DNA from 2 places in the Aneurinibacillus thermoaerophilus genome. Region 2 is predicted to be linked to the other one. Evidence: riboswitches for the same ligand, from Rfam matches in the RefSeq annotation. Region 2 holds a riboswitch; the other holds the start of a gene.
The links. A riboswitch is a leader RNA that binds a small molecule or an ion and turns the genes downstream of it on or off. The one in region 2 is predicted to bind cobalamin.

Region 1 (4,215 bases), 960 kb from region 2:
TCAGCCACTGTGCTGGCGATAAGTTGCTGTTCCGGATCTTGAAAGACCAGTCCGACTTTCTGCCTGATTTGGCTGAGAAACGTACGCCGATAAGAGAATGCTTCCCCTTTCCACTTCACGACCCCGCGTTCTGGTGCATAAATTCCGTTCATATGCAAAAACAATGTCGATTTTCCGCAGCCGTTATGTCCGAGTAGTACGCAGCGCTTGCCTCTGGGCACCCGCATTGTTAGACCATTCAAAGCAGGAGTTTCACTTCCCGGGTATGTGTAGCACACATCCTCGATTTCCAAAAGCCAGTCCATTCTTCTCACCTTCCCGTCCACCATTCAAGCGCAACCAACAGCAAAAAAACTGCTGCCGCCTCGGCCGCGTATCTTCTCGAAACAAAAGCATGTGAAGAAGCTACTACCCTCAAGTCTCCATCAAATCCGCGCGCCGCAAGTCCAATCGAAAGCTGCTGATAACGCTGTACTGTCCGGGCAAATAATCGCGCAACCAATCCGCCGGCATCCCGCATCTTGCGCGAGAATCCATGTCGGGCTCCCCTTGCTTTATAGGCAATCCAAAGCTGTTCCACCGTTTCTAAAAACACGAAAACAAACCGATACATAACAAGCAACAAATCTGTCACCATACAAGGGACACCAATCCGCCGCAGCACGGCTAAAATTTCCGTAAATGGAACCGTCAACAAAATAAAATACAAACAAGAAACGGAAGAAAGCGAACGAAGCAATAACGCGCTCGCTTTCTTCATACCGGCCACGCCAATATATACATGAAAAACTCCGAAAGAATAAATAAATACCGTCTGCTCTGTTATCTCCGCTATTGACCGCGCCGTAATTTCCAGCATAATTGGCGGCAAGCTAAGCGCAAGAAATAAAGAAATTGCCCCCAATAGCCGCAAATAAATACGCCAAGGAATGCCGGCATAGCCCACAATCCAGACACTCATCCATACAAAAACTGCTATGTGAGTAGGCGCGTGCGCCACCATAACAAAACAAAGCATAGTAATGCCAATTACCAGTTTCTGAATCGGAGATACATGGCGCAGGCGATTCGTATAAGCAAGCGTATCAAGCTGAATCTTCATCCGAACATTCCCGCTTTGTAGCCCGACCCTTATAATAACCGATGCCATACCCTATAATACCGGCGCCAAAGGCCGCCTGAAGCGCGAATAGAAGGCTTTCCGTCTCACTTCCCGGCGGTTCAAAAAGCGGCTTGAACCACGGTTTGTATTCTGGTGCCATTTCTGTCACCGCCTGTTCAGCCGCGCCGTCCGCTCCGCCAAAATCCGAATCTTTAATCATGACAAGCGGAATCACCATCAACGCAGCTACTACCAAAATAATCAACACATTCATTTTCCAAACCGAATTTTTCATAAAGAATTACGCTCCCCGTTTAATAGATTGCAGCGTGTTTAATTCTTGTCTGTTATACACCATAAGCCAGTTCCATACCAGCACCGTCAGCAACCCTTCGCTAATCGCGAGCGGAATCTGAGTAACCGCGAAAATTCCAGCAAACTTTGCGAAAGAAGCCAGCACTCCGCCACTTGCCGCCGGAAATGCCAGCGCCAACTGTAAAGAAGTAACAACATAAGTCGCCATATCGGCTAATGCCGCCGCCAGAAAAACGGCCAAACGTTGCTTTCCCGTTGAACGAACAGTCAATCGGTACACACTATATGCTACGAACGGCCCAACCACGGCCATGGAAAACGCATTTGCACCCAATGTGGTTAGTCCACCATGTGCCAAGAGTACGGCCTGAAACAAAAGCACAAAGCTTCCTAACACTGTCATCGCCAGCGGGCCAAACAATACCGCCCCCAATCCCGTCCCGGTCGGATGAGAACTGCTTCCTGTCACGGATGGAATTTTCAGCGCTGACAAAACGAATGCAAATGCGCCCGCCAACCCGAGAAGCAATTTCGTCTCCGGTTGCTCTTTTGTTAATCGCTTAAGAGAACGAAGTCCCATCAGGAAAAAAGGTAAAAACAGCACCCACCAAAAAACGGCCCAACCTACTGGCAAAAAGCCTTCCATAATGTGCATCGCATAAGCAGTGTTAGGTTCGTTAAGCGAAAAATAAAGCGCGAACCCCGCAACAACTGCAGCAAACGAGAGCATACGTTTTCTTTTCATTCACTTCTTCCTCCCTTTCATACATGCAATTTCTATCAGCAATAAGAAAATCTAGCAAGTTGCGCTCTCATCCTTTAATAATGAAAATAAAAAAGCATCTTTTCCCACAGAAAAGATGCTTCGGTAAACAAAAGCGCAAAATCAATCTACGTGCCTGTGTTATATGCCCCTTTGAACACCTCACCATCCTCGTGGTTTTGCAGTGTTTCTCTTCACGGCAGGTCTCCTGGCTTCGGGTCTGACGAACAACCGCCCCCTTCCCATTTCACAGGCAGAAATAGTGGGTTTAATATCAGCAGTGTTCTTCCCTTCACAGTGGCGGGACCGCGTCGGATTTGCACCGAACTTCCCTTTTAAGTTCTCCATTCCAGCATCTGGTGGAACTTTGAACACCGTAAAGTTTACATATACAGTTGTAAGTGAGCCCATGATAACATGAATTTGAAAATAATTCTACTGGTAAACACTTATTTTTTGAAAAATTATAGACTTTAGTACAGGAAAGAAATCAGAATACTAGTAACAGCGCCAACCTAATTTATAAGACTCAGGCTTACTATTACTTTCATGTAGATCGAATCAAAAGAAATAAGAAACCCTGCCTTTTGGCAGACAGGGGCGAAATTCAACTATTTAAGGCGATTAAAGTTTGGTATGGGTACCATCACATTACGGTAAATTCCCGGATTTTCCGCACCCGCAAATCGCGACTGTTTTCGGTTCTTCAATATTCACAATGAACGGCTGTTTTCCTGTCCCTTTGTGAGAGCCATCACAATACGGAGGGTTCCCAGTCAAACCACAAGCACAATAAGCTTTTTTTCCGGGTTTCTCTTGTATTACATAGGGTTGCTTCCTATCATACATAGCCATCTCCATTCCTCCTATATCCATCTTTTTTGCTCTTTCAACGTTCGTATTGTGATGAGAAAAAGGGTCGATTTACCAATTCCATTTTTTCCTAATACGAGACGGAAATATTCATCCGTTATTTAATCAATCGTAGAAACAAGAAGAAGCGGAACATGGAACTTATTTGATTTTATCTTTTTGCAAACACAACATTGGTAATTTTGCACATTATTTGATTCTAAAGCAGGGAATTCTTTTTCAAATTTCCATGGTCGAAGCCGTCTCATTTGGCAAATATATAGCTACCGATTAAGGGGTTAACAAACGGTTATTTGGCAATACTGGCTCTTATCATCACAATGATAAGGAGCGGATTATGTTATGAAAAAATCACTGATTACAAACTTACGAATGAAGCATTACGAAAGGAAGAGCGTGCGATTTCTGATGCTTTTTTCCGGCAGCGTGTGACGGCCGTTCGACTGATTCTTGAAGGTTTTTCTACGGTAAAAGCTGCAGAAGTACTGGGCATTTGTCACTAGTCTGAGACGCCTTAGAAAAAGGCGCCGCTCACGTAAATAACACCTGAAATTTTTCAAACGAAGAAAGGGAACTGACCCTTCCCTATCTAAGTTAAAAATATGCTTAAGAAATTTTCGAAATCACAAGTATGGATAATTGCTTTAGTGGTCTATGTGCTAAGTACCATTAATTACAAAAATCCTTCTACACTTGATAAGATATCCATTACTTTGGCATGTATCTTATCAGCTCTTGTCATCTGGAATTTCGTATTACACTTATATAAAGAAAGGATTGAAAAATGAACTATACCTTTAACAGTACAAAAGAGTTAAAACAGTTTATCGCAAAGGAAGTCTTGAGCTCGGCTGAAGCTATTGAATACCTAGGGATTAGTCGTGCACGTCTAAGCCAGTTAATTAAGAACGGCAAACTTATCCCCATCAAAAAACTGCAACGGGATAGTCTGTTCCTAAAAATCGATGTAGAGAAAAAAAAGTAAGAGCTTGAAGAGTTAAGGAAGAAATACAGACCATATGATTAAAAATAAGACCCGTCTACACCGAGTTATTTTTGTTCTGGCATCCATGTGAATACGTAGTCAGGTTTCGAATTCTTTAGGACAAGCTGACCGTTTTCTGTATGTACTTCCCGTTTGCCTGTATCGATAAGCTTCTGA
Region 2 (4,215 bases):
TCGTCCAGCCATGCCAATACAAGAGCGTGTAATTGCTCCGTTTCGATAGGAATTTTTATCATAATGTATATCGATTTGTTAAACTTCGTACCATCCGGCCCGAAATCATATATCCCAGAGACAAGCTCCGGACGTTGAACCATCTGTTCGGTAATCGTGAGCGAAGTTGTTTTGGATAAAGCTTGCGCTGGAACGATGAGTTGTACTTCATCCATATTATCTTTAATTACGCTTTCGACAGCGGCTGAAACGGACTGTTGTAACGATACCGTATGATTAGCCAACGATTGCTTTATCTGCTCCGCTTGCCTGGCATCCATTCTTTCGGCAGCATTTAGCACAACCGTCGTTGTGGCCACTTTGCTTATCGGCTGTGTATTATTCGGCGTAAGACCAATACGGTTAAGTTCATTTTCAACATGCGCCGGAATGGAAAATGTTCCATCTTTGTACGTATCCGCAAGAAAATACGCACCTAAATCCTTGCCGAGATCAAGCGTATAGCGCCAGGCTACAACATCCCCATCTTCTAACATATAAATGCCTGCACTGTAATTGGGAAACCAGCCGTTAACCGAATACATCCAACCGCTCTGCGGACCGCGATCAAACTCCCCCAGCCCATCAATGGCTTCTACGTACAGCGTCGCCCCGGAACCGCGAGATTCTACTTTATTGCCTAACATACGCCGGAGAACGGTATAGGCTGTGTCCCCCTCCTTCAGCTCTACCGACTGAGCAGGCAAAATGACGCCGCGCTGACTATCCCCGATTACGGATAGCGTAATTGTTTTTTTTACAGGAACAGGTGTATTCGGGGGCGTTCCTCCTTCAGGCGGTGTTGATCCATCGGGAAGCGGCGACCCTGGTTCCGTTGGAGGTTTTTCCGATGTTGGTGGTGAAGGCTGAGCCGCGAAGCGATAAAGCGGAGATTTCCCCTTCGTAAATAAATCATATGCTACCAGCGCCTGCAACGCTTGTTCCGTAGCCATCCTATCCGTTTTTCCGCCCGCTACATGGACAAAGCCTCCGTCCGACTGCCGGTATGAAAGTAAATGATGCAACAAATTTTTTCCTGATTTTGTGAAAGCGGCTGAAGTCGGGTCTATGCCATTCGCGGTTAAAGCGATAATCACCTGGGCTGTAGTCTCGCTCGGCTCCGTTACGTCCCCCAAAAAACGAAATGTGTATCCGCCCGTTTCATTTTGTTGAGCCGATAAATAAGCAACCGCCTTATCAACAACCGTTTGCACTTCAGGACGGTTTTTGTATGGCGCAAGAGAGGTCAGCGCCATCGCCGTTATATCGAGATTGCTTTCGGCTCCGGGCGAAAGCGGCCAACTTCCGTCCGCATATTGATGTTGCACAATGTAAGCAATAAGCTTCTCGCGATTCCATTGCGCATCTTCAGGCGTTTTGTAATCTCCGCAGTCAAGGGCGATTAAAGCAAAAATCGGTCCGTTGAGCCCTTGGTTTGTCATGCGAGAATTGTTGTAAATTTTTTCGATGAAGTTATAGCCGGCGATTGCGGTCGGATCACCGCCTACCGCTTTGACCGCTAAAGCAATTCGTTCATAGTCGGTTACTTTACGGTACTGTCCTTTTGCGGCCGCGACCTCCCGTTCTATGCTTTCGAGATAGCTTGCCGGAACCGCTTGTCCAGCGCGCGCAAGCCCGATTGCTTCCCATTCAGATAGTTGATTATGGCTCAGGGCATACTGACTCGCTGTCTGAATCGCCTCTTCAATGCCAACAGAATGGCCAGTAGACTGCTCTTGTACGGTTACTGTATCAGGAGTTACTGTAGTATCGCTCCCCAAATCTCCTCTTATTTTTGGTACAATAGAAGCATAAGCCGGCTTCGGTTGAAACCAAGAAAACCCTAACACTGTAGAAATAAAAAGAAAGAAGATCGTGAATAAAGCAAAATACTTTTTCCATGTATTTCTGAAACCCATTTTCTCATTACCCCCTTCGCTCTTAAAGAAATGTCAATGCACAATAACAAACAAAGCCACCCTTATACAAGGGTGGCCTCACATACAATGAAATGTTGCAATAACAAACAATGGAACAATACAAGAAAAAAAGCATACAAAAGCCCAGCTGTATTGTACACTGTTGTCGTTTCTTTATTCTCACCCCCCGAAGAATCAGAAACATCTTAGAGAAAGGCAGGTCTCCTGGCTCATGGATCATCGCTTCTCCATACCTTCCCATTTCATCACAGAAACAGTGGCGTATATTGCTGGAGTCACTCCCCATTTACAGTGGCGGGACCGCGTCGGATTTGCACCGTTCTTCCCTTTTAAGCAAAAAGCACACAGGCAATTTGCACCTTTCCCCGCTCTTTATTCAATTTTTATTCTTATGATACTGTCTCGACGCTTTTTTGTCTATAATATTTTAACATTTCAAGAAAAAATTTGTATAGAATGCATATTTTCTCAACATGAACAGCGAAACGATACGAAGGAAGTCTTTATACGCAGTTTTTCATCCCGAACACAAGACGCTGCAAGGCTTCCGCCACGCCGCTTTCATTATTAGAGGCGACGATCAGGTCGGCTTTTTCTTTTACGTCCTCCGGTGCGTTAGCCACAGCTACTCCGATTCCCGCCATAGTAATCATATCAAGGTCGTTATAATAATTACCGATAGCGATCGTATCGGCCAGCGAAATATTTAAATATTCGGCAAGGTTACTTAGCGCCGCGCCTTTGGAAGTCGCTTTATCAATAATATCGATATAAGACGGACCACTGCGGAGCGTCCGCACCGGCAAATTCATCGCAGCAAATTCATCGTACGCTTTGTTAAGCTGTTCATCGGTGCCAAATAAAGTGAATTTAACCAGCTTATCCTCCACGGTTAACATATCCTGAATGAGTTTTGGCTGTGCGAGGTATTTTGCGTACATCCGTTGCACGTCTTCGCGCTCCATGCTTTCCGTATACATATCAAATGCGGTGCAAAAGTCCATGTGAATATTTTCCCTGCGACAGTACTCCACCACACCTCTCAATGATTGCATAGAAAAACCGTTTTCCTGCAGAATTTCTTTCGTTTTGGAGTGTGTAGTAACCGCGCCGTTATGACAAATAAAATAACCGTGAATGCCGATTTCTTCAAGAATCGGAAGCACGCTGACAGGCGCGCGCCCGGAACAAAGCACAATTTGTACTCCTTCCTCTTCCGCTGCTCGCAACGCCTTTTTGTTTTTTTCTGTAATCCGGTAGTCGTCTGTAAGTAGCGTTCCGTCGATGTCAATTGCAGCTAGTTTGTATGCCATATATTTCACCATCCAGAATCTTTTCTTTATAATAATGATGCATAGACATCGGGATTCGCCGTATATCTTAACCGTTCGCCTTTTACGCCTAGAAGCACATTTTCCGCCGCTACCATCGCCATGCGGAGACGTGTCTGTACAGTTGCACTTCCAATATGAGGCAATGCTACGACATTATCGAGCGAAAGTAAGGGATGCGAAGGAGGAATTGGTTCTTTTTCAAACACATCAAGCCCTGCTGCCCAAATTTCTTTATTAACCAGCGCCCGATAAAGCGCGTCCTCGTCCACGTTCGTGCCGCGGGATACGTTAATAAATGTAGCCGTCCGTTTCATGCGAGCAAACTGTGCTGCCCCCATCATATAGTACGTTTCTTTTGTGGCTGGCGTTAGCAATACCACATGGTCGGATTTATCCAGCAATTCCTCCAGCGAACAATATACGGCGCCGAGCTTTTCTTCTGCTTCCAGGCGCCGTGTCCGGTTGTGGTACAAAATACGCATATCAAACGCCTTGGCACGACGGGCGACCCCTTCCCCAATGCGGCCCATTCCGATAATGCCAAGGGTCGAACCATACACCTCCTGCCCTGCCATAAACATCGGCGACCAATTCTTCCATTTCCCTTCTTTAATGCAAGCCATTCCTTCACCCAAGCGGCGCGCGGTAGCCATCAATAAGGCAAAAGCTAAATCCGCCGTCGCTTCCGTAAGCACGTCCGGCGTATGTCCAACACGTATGCCGCGCTTCGTCGCTTCGGCAATGTCGATATTATCATAACCCACCGCCATCGTGCTGATGACCCGCAGATGCGGAGCGGCATCCATTACTTCTGTATCAATCCGATCGGCCAGCATAGAATACAAGCCGTGGGCATCTTTTATTTCTTTAAGTAGCAATTCGCGCGGCATTACCTTGTCTTC

Region 1: another riboswitch for cobalamin. It lies ahead of K3F53_RS00190 (energy-coupling factor ABC transporter permease); the one in region 2 lies ahead of K3F53_RS05380 (S-layer homology domain-containing protein).

What each region holds. Positions count from the first base shown of each region.
Region 1 covers NZ_CP080764.1:34,178-38,392, reverse strand. The annotation lists gene K3F53_RS00205 (energy-coupling factor ABC transporter ATP-binding protein) at 1-305, opposite strand, end outside; gene cbiQ (cobalt ECF transporter T component CbiQ) at 311-1,102, opposite strand; gene K3F53_RS00195 (energy-coupling factor ABC transporter substrate-binding protein) at 1,086-1,397, opposite strand; gene K3F53_RS00190 (energy-coupling factor ABC transporter permease) at 1,404-2,162, opposite strand; cobalamin riboswitch at 2,362-2,574, opposite strand; gene K3F53_RS00185 (CDGSH iron-sulfur domain-containing protein) at 2,832-3,035, opposite strand; gene K3F53_RS00180 (hypothetical protein) at 3,347-3,556, shown strand; gene K3F53_RS00175 (helix-turn-helix domain-containing protein) at 3,838-4,038, shown strand.
Region 2 covers NZ_CP080764.1:991,343-995,557, reverse strand. The annotation lists gene K3F53_RS05380 (S-layer homology domain-containing protein) at 1-1,958, opposite strand, end outside; cobalamin riboswitch at 2,157-2,357, opposite strand; gene K3F53_RS05375 (Cof-type HAD-IIB family hydrolase) at 2,483-3,292, opposite strand; gene K3F53_RS05370 (2-hydroxyacid dehydrogenase) at 3,319-4,215, opposite strand, start outside.